DNA from 2 places in the Chromobacterium sp. W521 genome. Region 2 is predicted to be linked to the other one. Evidence: riboswitches for the same ligand, from Rfam matches in the RefSeq annotation. Region 2 holds a riboswitch; the other holds the start of a gene.

Region 1 (7,090 bases), on a different contig from region 2:
CCGTGGCGCCGGAACTGTTCGGCCCCATCCTGCTGGCCGGCACCCCGCTGTCCTACTGGGCCGGCGTCACCGGCAAAAACCCGATGCGCTACTCCGGCGGCATGATGGGCGGCACTTGGACCGCCTCGCTGGCCGGCGACCTGGGCAACGGCAAGTTCGACGGCGCCCATCTGGTCAACAACTTTGAAAAGCTGGACCCGGCCAACACCCTATGGAAGAAGCCCTACAACCTGTACGCCAAGGTGGACACCGAGCGCGAACGCTTCCTGGGCTTTGAACGCTGGTGGGGCGGCCACTACCTGCTGAACAAGCAGGAAATGGAATGGATCTCCCAGCAGCTGTTCGTGGGCAACCACCTGGTGGAAGGCAAGATCGTCAGCAGCGACCAGCACCGCGTGGACATGCGCAACATCCGCTCCCCCATCATCGTGTTCGCCTCATGGGGCGACAACATCACCCCGCCGCAACAGGCGCTGAACTGGATACCCGACCTGTACGAGAACGCGGAAGACATCCGCGACAACGAACAAACCATCATCTACTGCCTGCACAACAAAGTGGGCCACCTCGGCATCTTCGTCTCCGCCGGCATCGCCAATCGCGAACACAGCGAATTCGCCAGCGCGCTGGACCTGATCGACGTGCTGGCCCCCGGCCTGTACGAAGCCATCATCGAAGACGTGGCCCCCGGCACCCCCGGTCAGGAATACATCAAAGGCCGCTACATTATCCGTTTTGAAGCGCGCGAAGTGGCCGACATCCTGGCCCTGGACGACGGCCGCGAAGACGAGCAAGCCTTTGAAGTGGTGCGCCGCGTCTCCGAGATCAACCAAGGCATTTACAACCGCTTCATCTCCCCCGTGCTCCAGGCCGTCAGCAGCGAAGCCAGCGCCCAATGCCAGCGCCAGCTCAACCCGGCTCGGCTGGAACGCACGCTGATCTCCCCGCTCAACCCCTGGCTCAGCTGGCTCAAGCCCGCCGCCGAATACGTGCGCGCCCATCGCCACCCCGTGAGCGTGGACAACCCGCTGTGGCGGCTGCAAGAACAATGGTCCGGCTGGATGGCGCAAAGCCTTGACCGCTACCGCGACCTGCGCGACGCCGCCACCGAACACTGCTTCAAAGCCGTGTACGAATCCCCGTGGCTGGCCTCCATCGTGGGCGTCCAGCCGGCCCGCGAAGCCCGCGCCGCCCGCTGCGACAGCTGGGAGAAACGGGAACGGCTGCAACTCAAGCGCCAAACGCTGGACCCCGCCTACGAAACCGGCACCTTGGCAGACGGCTTCGTGCGCTTGCTCACCTACGTGGCGATCGGCCGCGGCATCATAGACGAGCGCCCGTTCAACGCCATCCGTCGCATCATGCGCGACATCCGCCACGAATACCCGCTGACCCTGATGCAGCTGAAAGAAATCGCCCGCAAGCAAGTCTTCCTGGTGCGGCTGGACGAAGCCCGCGCGCTGGCCGGCCTGCCCAAGCTGCTGCCGGAAGAGCACCGCCGCCGCCAAGCCTGGCAGCTGGCGCACGAACTGCTGGCGCTCAGCGGCGACATCGCTCCGGAACAACAACAGCGGCTGGACCAAGTGGCCCACGCGCTGCAACTGGACACCCGCTCGCCGGCGGCCCCGGCCATCCTTCCGCCCACCGAGCCAATAGCGGCAACCGCAGCCGCTCCCGCTCCGGCCCCCGCCGTCAAGGCCAGCGCGCCGGCCAGGAAAGCGGTCGCCAAAGCCCCGGCCAAAGCAAGGGCTGCCGACAAACCCAGCGCCGCCACAACCGCCAGCAACACGCCGGTTGCGGCCAAGCCGGCTTCAGGCAAGCCCAAGGCGGCCAAAACCGCCAAAGCGTCTGTCGCCAAGTCCGCAGCCAAACCAGCGACCGCCGACAAGCCCAGCGCCGCCGCCAAAACCGCCAGCAGCACGCCGGTTGCGGCCAAGCCGGCCTCAAGCAAACCCACGGCGGCCAAAACCGCCAAAGCGCCTGCCGCCAAAGCCCCGGCCACGCGCAAACCCGCCGCCGGCAACGGCGCGGCCAAGCCCAAGACGCCTAGCAACTAAGAGCCTGTTCACGGTCTCGCGAGCAAGAGCGAGACAAGGCGAAAACGAGCGAAAAAGCGGAATGCACGAGTGGTACATGAGCATTTTGAGCTTGTACTCACAGTGCAACGCTTCACGAAGCGCAGCAGATCGTAAACAGGTTCTAAGAACCAGCCAGCGCAAAAACGCCCGGACAGCCAAGCCGCCGTCCGAGCGTTTTCGTGAAGATGGCGCACTGCAACATTTTTGCCTTCCCCCATGTATACAGTCGTTGACTGAACAATACAGCAAACGCTAATATCCTTGCCTGCTGCGGGAGAGAGGGGCATACGCCCCCGCCGAAGACGCAAACTCCCATAATCGCTCAGGCCACAGTACCGCAGCCCATGGATACCAGCCGATTGGAGAGAGGCCCTAAGCGCCCGTTCATCATCTGCTACGCTTCAGCGACAGCGCGTCAGATTATGCAACCGGCCCTTAGCCGCCCACCGAAGGGGCAAGTGACGCCCGGCAAAGCCCGCACACAGGCAGCGCCCGTCATCTAACTCTCAGGTAAAAGGACAAGGGGAGAGGCAATGCCGGCAACGCCGCGCTCATGCGCGGCTCGCCGGCCATGCTCAGAACGTGTTCACGATCTCGCGAGCAAGGACGAGACAAGGCGAAAACAGCTGAGAAAGCGGAATGTACTCCTGGTACATGAGCATTTCGAAGCGATAGCCGCAGCGTCTCGCGAAGCGCAGCAGATCGTGCACCAGCTCTCAAGGAAAACCCGTGTTCGAAACGCTTGCCCAGGCTGTGCGCCACCTGGCATGGCCCGCCCATTGCCAACCTATTTTCCCACCCGGCTTCGCCGCTCACCTCGGCGCCAGCCTGTTTGACCACTGCAACTACATGCTTACCCTGATCTATCTGATCGCCATCACCGCGGAAGCGATGACTGGCGCGCTGGCGGCCGGCCGCCGCAATATGGACATCTTCGGCGTCACCGTCATCGCCTTCCTCACCGCCCTGGGCGGCGGCACCGTGCGCGATATCGTGCTGGGCCGATACCCGATAGGCTGGACCCAACACCCGGAATACGTCGGCCTCGTCATTGCCGGCGGCTTGGCCGCCGTGTTCGTGGCCCGCTACATGAAGCGCCTCAGCCGCGTCTTCCTGGTGCTGGACGCGCTGGGCCTGATCGCCTTCACCATCATAGGCTGCGGCGTGGCCCAGTCCATGGACTACCATCCGGTAGTGGTGGTGATGGCCGGCATGATCACCGGCATTGCCGGCGGCATCCTGCGCGACGTGCTGTGCAACCGCGTGCCCGTGGTCTTCCGTCAGGAACTGTACGCCAGCGTCTCCTTCGCCGTGGCCCTGCTCTACTTGGGCCTGATCAAGCTGGGCGTGCCGCATGATCTCAACGTGCTGGCCAGCTTCGCCGTCGGCCTCACTATCCGCCTGGCCGCCATCTGGCGCGAATGGCGGCTGCCGGTGTTCATGTACCGGCACGACCTGCATTAACTAACCCTAGCTGTTTCACCGCTACGCCACGGCATCGGGATCAAATATCCGCCAGCAGCAGGAACAAGGCCGCCTGGCTGGAAACGCCCAGCTTGGCGTACAGATGGCGACGATGCACCTTGGCCGTTTCCAGTGAAATGCCCAGTTCACGCGCCACGCCCTTGGTAGAGTGGCCGCCGAGTATCAGCAAGGCCACTTCCACCTCGCGCTTGGTCAGCGGCGAGGAACCCTGCGAGCGCAGCGCCTCCTCCCACTGCCGGCGGCTCTGCCTGCCCGGGTTCGCAGCCGGCTGATGCCGCCCTTCGTCCAGACGCGCGGCCAGCCGTGACAAGGGCAGCAACCAGGGAGCAAACAGATTGCAGACGCCCAGATCTTGCTCGCTGAAGCGATGCTTGCAGCCCAGCGACAGGGACAGCACCCCCTCCGGCAGCGCTTGCAGGAACTGGATTTCATCCGCCACCACATTGCGCGAAAAGTAACGCCGAAAGTATTCCGTTTCCCTGAAACGGTCCGGTGCCACCTCGTCCAGCCGGTACACGCCAGCCGCCGGACACTTCAGCGCAAAGCCGTAAAACGGGTCCAGCAGATAGAGGCCACGCCTGTAGTCGGCGAACAGATCGTCATGAGCGTAATTCGCCGCGTGATCCGCCAGCACCAAGGGCGGGGCCTCCTGGCGAAACAGCAACACCACCCAGGTATCGAAACTCAGGTGTTCTCGCAGAAACGCGGCCAGTTGCTGCCAAAAGGCCGCATTGTCGACGCACCCCAGCAAACGTCCCAATTGCTGGTGAAAAACCAAGTCCGCCACATTCAGCTGCATGCCAGCTACCTCGATCAGGTTAGTTTTACCCACGGCCCTAACGCTTTCGCGTGATATCCACCGCGAAAGGGGCTGACTAGTATGGCTTCACCTTGCGCGACAAGACCAGCCACCATGTGAACACCCCTCTCCACTCGTCGCGCTGGTTGAATAGGAGTGATCGCCATGCCCTTGCAAGATCTGTCCTACTGGCAACGCCGCGCCGCCGATTTGCACCCGCCGTGCCAGGCCTTCATCAATGGCCAGTTCGTCCCTGCCACAGACCAACGCACCTTCACCGACACCAGCCCGGTCAGCGGCCGGCCGTTGGCCGAAATCGCCCGCTGCGGCGAGGCGGATGTTGAACTGGCGGTGCGGGCCGCCCGCGCCAGCTTCGAATCCGGCGCCTGGTCGCGCCGCCACCCGCGCCAACGCAAGGCCCTGCTCCAAAAACTGGCCGCGCTGATACGCGAGCACGCCGACGAACTGGCCTTGTTGGACTGTCTGGACATCGGCAAACCCATCGCGGATGCGCGCAATATCGATGTGCCGGGCGCCGCCGGCGTGTTCGACTGGTACGCCGAAGCCGCCGACAAGCTGTACGGCGAGGTAGCCCCCGGGGCGGATAACGCGCTGGCCCTGGTCACCCGCGAACCGCTGGGCGTGGCGGCGGCGGTGATCCCGTGGAATTTCCCGCTGGACATGGCCGCGTGGAAGCTGGCGCCGGCGCTGATGGCCGGCAATAGCGTCATCCTGAAGCCGGCCGAGCAATCGCCGCTGTCGGCATTGCGTCTGGCCCAACTGGCGCGCGAGGCCGGCCTGCCGGACGGGGTGCTGAACGTGCTGCCAGGCTTTGGTGAAGAGGTGGGCCGGCCGCTAGGCCTGCACCCGGACGTGGATAGCCTGAGTTTTACCGGCTCCACCGAAGTGGGCAAAGCTTTCCTGCGCTACGCGGCGGACTCCAATATGAAAAGAGTCGCGTTGGAATGCGGCGGCAAAAGCCCCAATCTGGTATTCGACGACTGCGATCTGGACGCCGCCGCCCGACACGCGGCCTTCGGCATTTTCTTCAACCAGGGCCAGGTGTGCTCCGCCAATTCCCGCCTCTTGCTGCAACGCTCCATTGCGGACGATTTTCTGGAACGCTTGCTGAGCGAGGCGAACGCCCTGCAACCCGGTAATCCCCTAGACCCAGCCACGCGCAGCGGCAGTATCGTCGACGCCCGCCAGGCCGGGCGCATCATGGATCACATCGACAAAGCCCGCCGCCAAGGCGCGCGCCTGCTCTGCGGGGGCGAGCGCTTCAGCATAGACGGCAGCGATTGCTACATCCGCCCCACCATCTTCACCGAGGTCCGGCCGGACATGGCGCTGGCGCGCGAGGAGGTCTTCGGCCCGGTGTTGGCCGTCATTCCCTTCGACACCGAGACCGAGGCCGTAGCCATCGCCAACGACAGCCGTTACGGGCTGGCCGCCTCGGTCTGGACCCGGGACCTGTCGCGCGCCCATCGTCTTGCGCGTCGGCTACGCGCCGGCACCGTCTCAGTCAATACCGTGGACGCCCTGGATCCCGGTTTGCCGTTTGGCGGCTGCAAACAGTCCGGCTTTGGCCGCGACCTCTCGCTCCACGCCATCGACCACTACACCCACCTCAAAACCACCTGGGTGCAATTACAAAACGAGTAGCCGCCTGAGACCGGCCGTCCCGGAGTCACCACAACAAGACAATTAGGAGACACACCATGCACAAGCCGCAAGCCCACCTTGCTCCGCCGCGGGCCGCCGCCCGCTCCTCCGCCCCCTTTCGCGCCAGCCTCGGGCTCCCCCCGCTGCTCGCCGTCGCCATCGGCCTCGTTGTGTCCCAAGGCGTCATGGTACTGATGCTGCAAGGCGCCGGCATGGCCGGCATCGGATTTCTGATCCCGCTGAGCATGGCTTTCCTGCTGGCGCTCTGCTACGCCGTATCCTTCTCCGAGCTGGCGTTGATGATTCCCCGCGCAGGCAGCCTCAGCAGCTATACCGAAGTGGCCCTGGGACAGTTCCCCGCCATCCTGGCCACCTTTTCCGGCTATGTGGTGGTGGCCATGTTCGCCCTGTCGGCTGAGCTCCTGCTGCTGGACCGCATTGTCAACCAGGTCTACCCCGGCGTCTTTCCCCTCAACAGCGTCGCCTACGGCGTGTTGCTGATCTTCACCCTGCTCAATCTGCTGGGCATCGATGTGTTCGCCCGCCTGCAATCGGCGCTGACACTGGTGATGATCATCGCGCTGCTGGCGCTGGGGACCACCGCACTGAGCGGCGACGGCCCTCCCGCCCTTGCCCAGGCCGCCAATAGCGACTGGAACCCTCTGGGCGTTGGCGTGCTGACGCTGGGAGCACTGGCGATCTGGGGTTTGTCGGCGCAGAGTTCACCTGCCCGCTGGTGGAGGAAACCCGCCGCCCAGAACGCAATATCCCGCTGGCGATGATGCTGGGCCTCAGCGTGATCTTCATCACCATCGCCCTGTACTGCGTGGGCGCGCTCTATCACCTGCCGCGCGCCACCCTGACTGGCGCACCGCTGCCACACCTCGAATACGCCACCGCGCTGCTGGGCCAGACCGGCAAGCTGACGGTGGTGGTCATCGCCTTCACCGCCACCTGCAGCACTCTCAACAGCTCCTTGGCGGCAGTGCCGCGCATGCTGTACGGCATGGCGCGCAACGGCCAGGTCTTTCCCCAGTTCAAACAGCTGAGCCGGCGCTACCGC
Region 2 (7,090 bases):
AATGCGAACGGAACGGGCAGAACCCGCTCCGCCGGCGCCATCGCATGATCGTAGAAACACGCGCGCGCGGCGCGCCCGTCAATCGGCAGGCCCGATGGAGACCAAGCCTTGAGCAATACCAATTTAGACAGCAAGACCAAGACCCGGGCGCTGGGGGTATGGATGTGCACCGCCCTGGTGGTGGGCAATATGATCGGTTCCGGCGTGTTCCTGTTGCCGGCGTCGCTGGCGCCGTTCGGCGGCGTGTCGATGATAGGCTGGCTGCTCACCGCCGCCGGCGCGATCTGCCTGGCCTTGGTGTTTGCGCGGCTGGCGGCCATTCTGCCCAAGGAAGGCGGGCCCTACGCGTATATTCATGAAGCCTTCGGCGGTTTTGCCGGCTTCTGGATCGCCTGGGGTTACTGGATTGCGCTGTGGGCCGGCAACGCGGCGCTGGCGGTGGCCGCCACCAGTTATATGCAGGTCTTCTTTCCGGTGTTGGGGCACGATAATCTGCTGGCCGGCGTATTCGCCATCAGCCTGATCTGGATCGTCACCTGGATCAACAGCCGCGGCGCGCGCAGTTCCGGCCTAGTGGCGGTGACGACCACCTTGCTCAAGCTGTTGCCGTTGGCCGCTGTCACTTTCTTCGGGTTTTTCCATTTGCAGCCGGACAACATCGTGTTCAACCCTCACGACAAGCCCCTGCTCAGTTCGGTGTCCGCCACCATGGCGCTGACCCTGTGGGCTTTTCTGGGGCTGGAGTCGGCGTCGGTGCCGGCGGGCGACGTGATCGCGCCGGAAAAAACCATTCCGCGCGCCACGGTGCTGGGCACCCTGATCGCCACGGTGCTCTACATCTTGTCCACGGTGGCCTTGATGGGCTTGATGCCGCCGGCGATGCTGGCGGCCTCGCAGGCGCCGTTCGCCGACGCAGCCAGGTTGATGTGGGGCGATTGGGGCTACTATCTGGTGGGTTTCGGCGCCATTGTCTCCTGCTTCGGCGCGCTGAACGGCTGGAGCTTGATGCAGGCACATGTGCCGGCCGCCGCCGCGCACGACGGCCTGTTTCCCCGCCGCTTTGCTCAGATGAACCCGCAAGGCGTGCCTATTTTCGGCCTGTTGTTGTCCAGCGGCTTGGTGACGGTGCTGATGGCGATGAAATACGCCGGGGGCGACGGCGGCGTCAAAATTTTCGAGTTCATTATTCTGCTGGCCACCGCCACTACCTTGCTGCCTTACGCGTTTTGCTCAATGGCGTTGCTGGCCATCATGCTGATGCGCCCCCAGCAGTTCCAGCGCAAGGACTACCTGGCACCGCTGTGCTTCGCCGGCGTGGGCTTCGCCTATTCGGTGTGGGCTTTATACGGCTCCGGAGCCGACATCGTGATGTGGGGCATGATCCTGCTGCTGCTGGGCCTGCCGGTTTATGTCTGGCAAGTGAAGGAACGTTACGCCGACCCTTCGTGAGCGAGGCGGCGCAGGATCCGACACGCGGCCTCGGCCGCGTTTTCTTTGGGATCAAGGCTATTGTCATGGCGAAATGGACTTGCCTATGCCGCTGGCTGGTGGCTTACTTGGGCGCTTTGGTTTCAGACTGGGAGTTGCAATGAGGATAGCCGCCGTCGATAGCCTGCTTGTCGCCATCGATTTCGCTTACCCGATGCCGGACGCGTTAACGCTGGCGCGGATGCGGGAGGAAAACGAGCCTTGCGCGCTGGAGCGCGCGGACGGTTTGTTTCCGGAAAACAGCTATTACCTTGCCGGCCGCAAAGGCTGCGCCGAGCGAATTTCGGCACGGGCCTTTGTTGCGCGCCGCTTGTGCGAGGCGGCGGCGCGGCTGGCCCCGGATTACGGCCTGTTGTTGTTCGACGCTTACCGCAGCCGCGAGACCCAGGCCGATCTATTTCAAATGGTGTTGGACGAGGTGCGCGCCGCGCATCCGGATTGGGACGCGGCGGCGGTGGAGCGGCAGGCGCGCTTGTTTGCCGCCCATCCCGACGATACCGCCCGTTTCGCGGTGCTGCCGCACAATTCGGGCGGCGCGATTGATCTGGCGATCTGCCGGCGGGATACCGGGGAGATCTGCGATTTCGGCACCGCCTTCGACGCGGCCGAGCCGGCGTCGCGCACCGACTACTTCGAAGCGCCGCACGATCCCGCGCAGGGCTTTTCGTCCGAGCGATGGTTGGCGGTGCGTCACAATCGCCGCGTCTTGTTCAATCTGATGAAACAGTCCGGTTTCAGCAATTATGCCGAGGAATGGTGGCATTACGACTTGGGCGACTGCCTGTGGGGGCAGGCTTTGGGCGTGGACTGGGTTTACCCGTCCATGGAGCTGGAGCCGTCCTGATTTGACGCGGCCGCCGCGTGCTTGCGGCGGCCGCATCGTCAAGCGCTAGCCGGCCAGCGCCTTCAACCAGACCAGCGCGGCGCTGGCCCCCGCGTCGGGCACGCCTAGCGCTCGTTCGCCCAGATAGCTGGCCCGTCCCAAGCGCGGCCGCATGGCGGCGGTGGCCGCGCAGCCGCGTTCCGCCGCCTCCAGCGCGGAACGCCACGCCGCGTTTGGACTTTGGCCGTCGTTCAGAGCGGCTTCGAAAGCGTTGGCGGCTGGCGTTAAGGTATCCAGCATGGTGCGGTCGCCCACCTGCGCGCCGCCCAGTTCCGCGATGGCGGCGACGCCGTCCTTGAACGCCGCGGCCCAGTCGAGCGGGCTGGGCGCGTTCGATGAGTCCAGCCGCCGCGCCGCGCGCAGCAGGGCTGTCGAGTAGAACGGGCCGGAGCTACCGGCGATGGCCTGGCGCAAGGCCTGGCTGACGGTGCGCAGCGCCGTGGCCGGATCGCTCCAGGCGCTGTCCGGCAAAGCGCGGATCGCCGCCGCGCCGCGCTGCATGCTGACGCCCAGATCGCCGTCGCCTGCCGCTCCGTCCAGTTCAGTCAACAGCGGTTCGGCGGCGTCCAGCGCCTTGGCCGCGGCCCAAGCCGCGGCGCGCAGCTGGGGGTCGGCTTTGGCGGTGGAGAGGGCTTCTGCTGCCGCGCGCGGCGGCGCCGGCCGCAGCTGGCGTCGCGCCGGCAGAAAGCCGGAGCCGGGCCAGGCCGGAGCCTGGGTGGCTTGATCCAGCCAGCCGAGGCGCTGCTCATCCAGCGCCAGCAGCGACAGCGAGCAGCCCGGCATTTCCAGCGCGGTCATGAAATTACCGCTCCATAGCCGTTCCACATGCAAGCCGAGCCGTCGCGCCGAGGCCAGCGCGCTGCGCGCCACGATGGCGAGCTCCATCGGCGGAGTGCCGCCCAGGCCGTTGACCAGCATTGCCACCCGTTGGCCGGCCTGCCAACCGCGGTCCCTGACAATGGCGTCGAGCAGCGTCGCGCACAAGGCGTCGGCGGATTGGCGCGGCACGCGGCGTACGCCGGCTTCGCCGTGAATGCCCAGCCCCAACTCTACTTCGTCGTCGTCCAGTTGAAAGCCGGGGCGGCCGGTTGCCGGCACGGTGCAGGCGCCCAGCGCCACGCCCATGGTGGCCACCTGTTCCGCCGCCTGCCGCGCCGCGGCCGCGACCTCGGCCAGGCTGGCGCCGCTGGCGGCAACCGCGCCGGCAATCTTGTGCACCAGCACGGTGCCGGCGATGCCGCGACGGCGCGCCGGCTCCACGGTGTCGCGAAGCGCTACATCGTCGGCCACCACCACGCTGTCGACGGCAATGCCCTCGGCACGGGCCAGCTCCGCCGCCAGGCCAAAGTTTAGCCGGTCGCCGGTGTAGTTTTTGATGATGAGCAGTACGCCTTTAGGGCCGGCGACGGCGCGGATCGCCGCCAGCACGGTGTCTACGCTGGGCGAGGTGAATACGTCGCCCACTGCGGCGGCGTCCAGCATGCCGTGGCCGATGTAGCCGGCGTGGGCGGGCTCGTGGCCGCTGCCGCCGCCGGAGATCAGCGCCACTTTGTCGAGCTGACCGTCAGCCGGAAGATCCGCGCGCAGCAAGACGTTTTCCTCTTCGAGCAGGGCCAGGCCGGGCAGGGTGTCGGCCAGGCCTTCCAGCATTTCCCGCGCCACATGGCGCGGATCGTTGATTAGTTTTCGCATCGCGGTTTCCTTTCCATATCGGATAGAGCTCGTGCTGGGTAAAGATGGATGTCATCTTACGATCAGCTTTGCTTGGAGGGGGAATTTGTCGATTGCGTGATCGATAACGAAGTGAAATGTGTTCGTAATCGATCTTAAACGAAGCAATATCCGTTCAATGATTTGCGGTTTCGAATATTTTAAGTCATTGTTTAAGTTGAAGATAAACACGGCTTGCCAAGGCCCGGTCCAGCAACCATAATCTGGCACGTCATGCAGGAGAGAGTGGCCGTCCGCGCCACCGCCGAAGGCGCAAGCGCACCCGCAATCGCTCAGGCAAAAGGACTGCATTATCGGACTGGCCGCAGCCAGTTCGCCGAATCTGGAGAGCGGCGTCCACGGATGCCCACCGAAGGGGCTAACGGTCGCAAGGCCGGAAAATCTCAGGTGCAGGGACAGAGGGGTGTAGGGAATAGAGCAACACTACACGCTTTTGCTAAGGACGCACCAATGACGGCCCCGAAACGCACCCCCCTGTTTGAATCCCACATCGCCGCCGGCGCCAAGATGGTCGATTTCGCCGGCTGGGAAATGCCCATCCATTACGGCTCCCAACTAAAAGAACATGAAATCGTGCGCAGCGACGCCGGCATGTTCGACGTTTCCCATATGACGGTGCTGGACATCAGCGGGCCGGACGCCAAGGCCTGGCTCCAGCGGCTGATCGCCAACGACGTGGCCAAGCTGGGCTTCGAAGGCAAGGCGCTGTATTCCGGCATGCTCACGCCCGACGGCACCGTGGTGGACGATCTGATCGTCTACCTGACCTCCTACGGCTATCGCATGGTGGTCAACGCGGGCACCACCGACAAGGATCTGGCCTGGATGGAAGGGCACAAGGCGGACTTCAACGTCGACATCAAAGTAAGACGCGATCTGTCCATCTTGGCGGTGCAAGGCCCGCAAGCCATCGCCAAGGTCTGTTCGGTCAAGCCCGAGCTCGCCGCCGTCATCCAGAACTTGAAACCGTTTCAAGGCCAGCCGGCAGGAGACTGGTTCTATGCCCGCACCGGCTATACCGGCGAAGACGGCCTGGAAGTGATGCTGCCCGGCGTTGAAGCCGCCGCTTTCTTCCAACAATTGCAGGCCGCCGGCGTGGCGCCCATCGGTCTGGGCGCGCGCGACACCCTGCGGCTGGAGGCCGGCATGAATCTGTACGGCCACGATATGGACGAAACCGTTTCCCCGCTGGAAGCCGGCATGGGTTGGACCATCGCCTGGGAACCGGCTGAGCGCGACTTCATCGGCCGCAAGGCGCTAGAGGCGCAGAAAGCCGCCGGCGTGAAGACCAAGCAAGTGGGCCTGGTACTGGAAGGGCGCGGCGTGCTGCGCGAAGGTCTGAAAGTAGTGGTGGAAGGGGTGGGCGAAGGGGTGATCACCAGCGGAACCTTCTCGCCCACGCTCAAGCATTCCATCGCGATCGCGCGCGTGCCGGCAGGCACAGGCGACAAGGCGCTGGTGGACCTGCGCGGCACCTTGACCGAAGTGCGCGTGGTCAAGATGCCTTTCGTGCGCAACGGCAAGAAAGTTTTCGCCTGAGCCGATTGCTCAGGCAGGCCGCGCGACGCGGCCGGGAATAATCGTTAAGACCTGGATTTGACTGGAGACACTCATGAGCAACATCCCCGCCGAACTCAAATACGTTGAAAGCCACGAATGGCTGTGTCTGGAAGCTGACGGTTCCGTGACCGTGGGCATTACCGAGCATGCTCAAGAATTGCTGGGCGACATCGTTTTCGTCGAGCTGCCGAAAGTGGGCGCCAAGCTGGCCAAGGAAGAGCAGGCCGGCGTGGTGGAATCGGTGAAGGCCGCTTCCGACATTTACTGTCCGGTTGCCGGCGAAGTGCTGGCCATCAACGAGGAACTGGAAGCCGAACCGGAACTGGCCAATAGCGAACCCTACGGGGCGGGCTGGTTCTTCAAGATCAAGCCGGCGAATCCGGCGGACCTGGACGCCCTGATGGACGCCGCCGCCTACGCCAAGGAAATTGGCGCCTGATGGTGAAAACCGCCTCGCAGTCCTGATTGGCCGCGAGGCGTTTTTTTCGCCCGGATATCCAGCAACACCCGATTGGCCGCGAAAGCCGCGGCGCGGACGGCAAGCACAGAAGGTCTCGTACTCATGTCTCTCTCCGAACTTTTCAACCGCAAAGAATTCATCTCCCGCCACATCGGCCCGTCCGACGCAGAGCGCGAGCAAATGCTGGCCGCCATCGGCGTGGCCTCCATTGACGAACTGGTGGCGCAGACGCTGCCGGCCGACATCCGCCTGAACCGCAAGCTGGAGCTGCCGGATCCCATGCCGGAAGCCGAGGCGCTGGCCGCGCTGAAGGCTGTCGCCGCCAAGAACGTGGTCAACAAATCCTTCATCGGCCAGGGTTATTACCCGGTGCTGACCCCAACGGTGATCTTGCGCAACCTGCTGGAAAACCCGGGCTGGTATACCGCTTACACCCCATACCAGGCGGAGATCGCCCAAGGCCGTCTCGAAGCCTTGCTGAATTTCCAGCAAATGGTGATCGACCTGACCGGCCTGGAACTGGCTAACGCGTCCTTGCTGGACGAGGCCACCGCCGCCGCCGAGGCGATGGCGATGGCGCGCCGGGTGTCCAAGGCCAAGTCCGGCCAGTTCTTCGTGGACAGCCGCGTGCTGCCGCAAACCCTGGACGTGATGCGGACCCGCGCCAAGTATTTCGGCTTTGAGCTGGTGCTGGGCCACCCGGAAGAGGCGGGCAAGGGCGAATACTTCGGCGCCTTGTTCCAGTATCCGGGCGAGGCCGGGGACTTGATCGACCTGACCCCGCACATCGCCGCGGTCAAGGCCAAGGGCGCGGTGGCGGTGGTGGCCGCCGACATCATGGCCTTGGTGGCGTTGAAATCCCCGGGCGAGATGGGCGCGGACGTCGCCATCGGCAACACTCAGCGCTTTGGCGTGCCAATGGGCTTCGGCGGACCGCACGCCGCCTATTTCGCGTTCAAGGACGAAAT

What was found. A riboswitch is a leader RNA that binds a small molecule or an ion and turns the genes downstream of it on or off. The one in region 2 is predicted to bind glycine.
Region 1: it holds a riboswitch for glycine, as region 2 does, so the genes downstream of both, ACUXV1_RS19810 (trimeric intracellular cation channel family protein) here and gcvT (glycine cleavage system aminomethyltransferase GcvT) in region 2, are expected to answer to the same signal.

The regions. Positions count from the first base shown of each region.
Region 1 is NZ_JBRBAF010000014.1:24,342-31,431, reverse strand. It holds gene ACUXV1_RS19815 (DUF3141 domain-containing protein) at 1-2,057, shown strand, start outside; glycine riboswitch at 2,340-2,426, shown strand; glycine riboswitch at 2,428-2,610, shown strand; gene ACUXV1_RS19810 (trimeric intracellular cation channel family protein) at 2,808-3,542, shown strand; gene ACUXV1_RS19805 (helix-turn-helix transcriptional regulator) at 3,583-4,362, opposite strand; gene ACUXV1_RS19800 (aldehyde dehydrogenase) at 4,528-6,027, shown strand; partial or broken gene ACUXV1_RS19795 (APC family permease) at 6,189-7,090, shown strand, end outside.
Region 2 is NZ_JBRBAF010000004.1:319,463-326,552, forward strand. It holds gene ACUXV1_RS08095 (amino acid permease) at 109-1,449, shown strand; gene ACUXV1_RS08100 (M15 family metallopeptidase) at 1,589-2,332, shown strand; gene ACUXV1_RS08105 (dihydroxyacetone kinase family protein) at 2,378-4,063, opposite strand; glycine riboswitch at 4,309-4,400, shown strand; glycine riboswitch at 4,415-4,511, shown strand; gene gcvT (glycine cleavage system aminomethyltransferase GcvT) at 4,553-5,641, shown strand; gene gcvH (glycine cleavage system protein GcvH) at 5,715-6,101, shown strand; gene gcvP (aminomethyl-transferring glycine dehydrogenase) at 6,225-7,090, shown strand, end outside.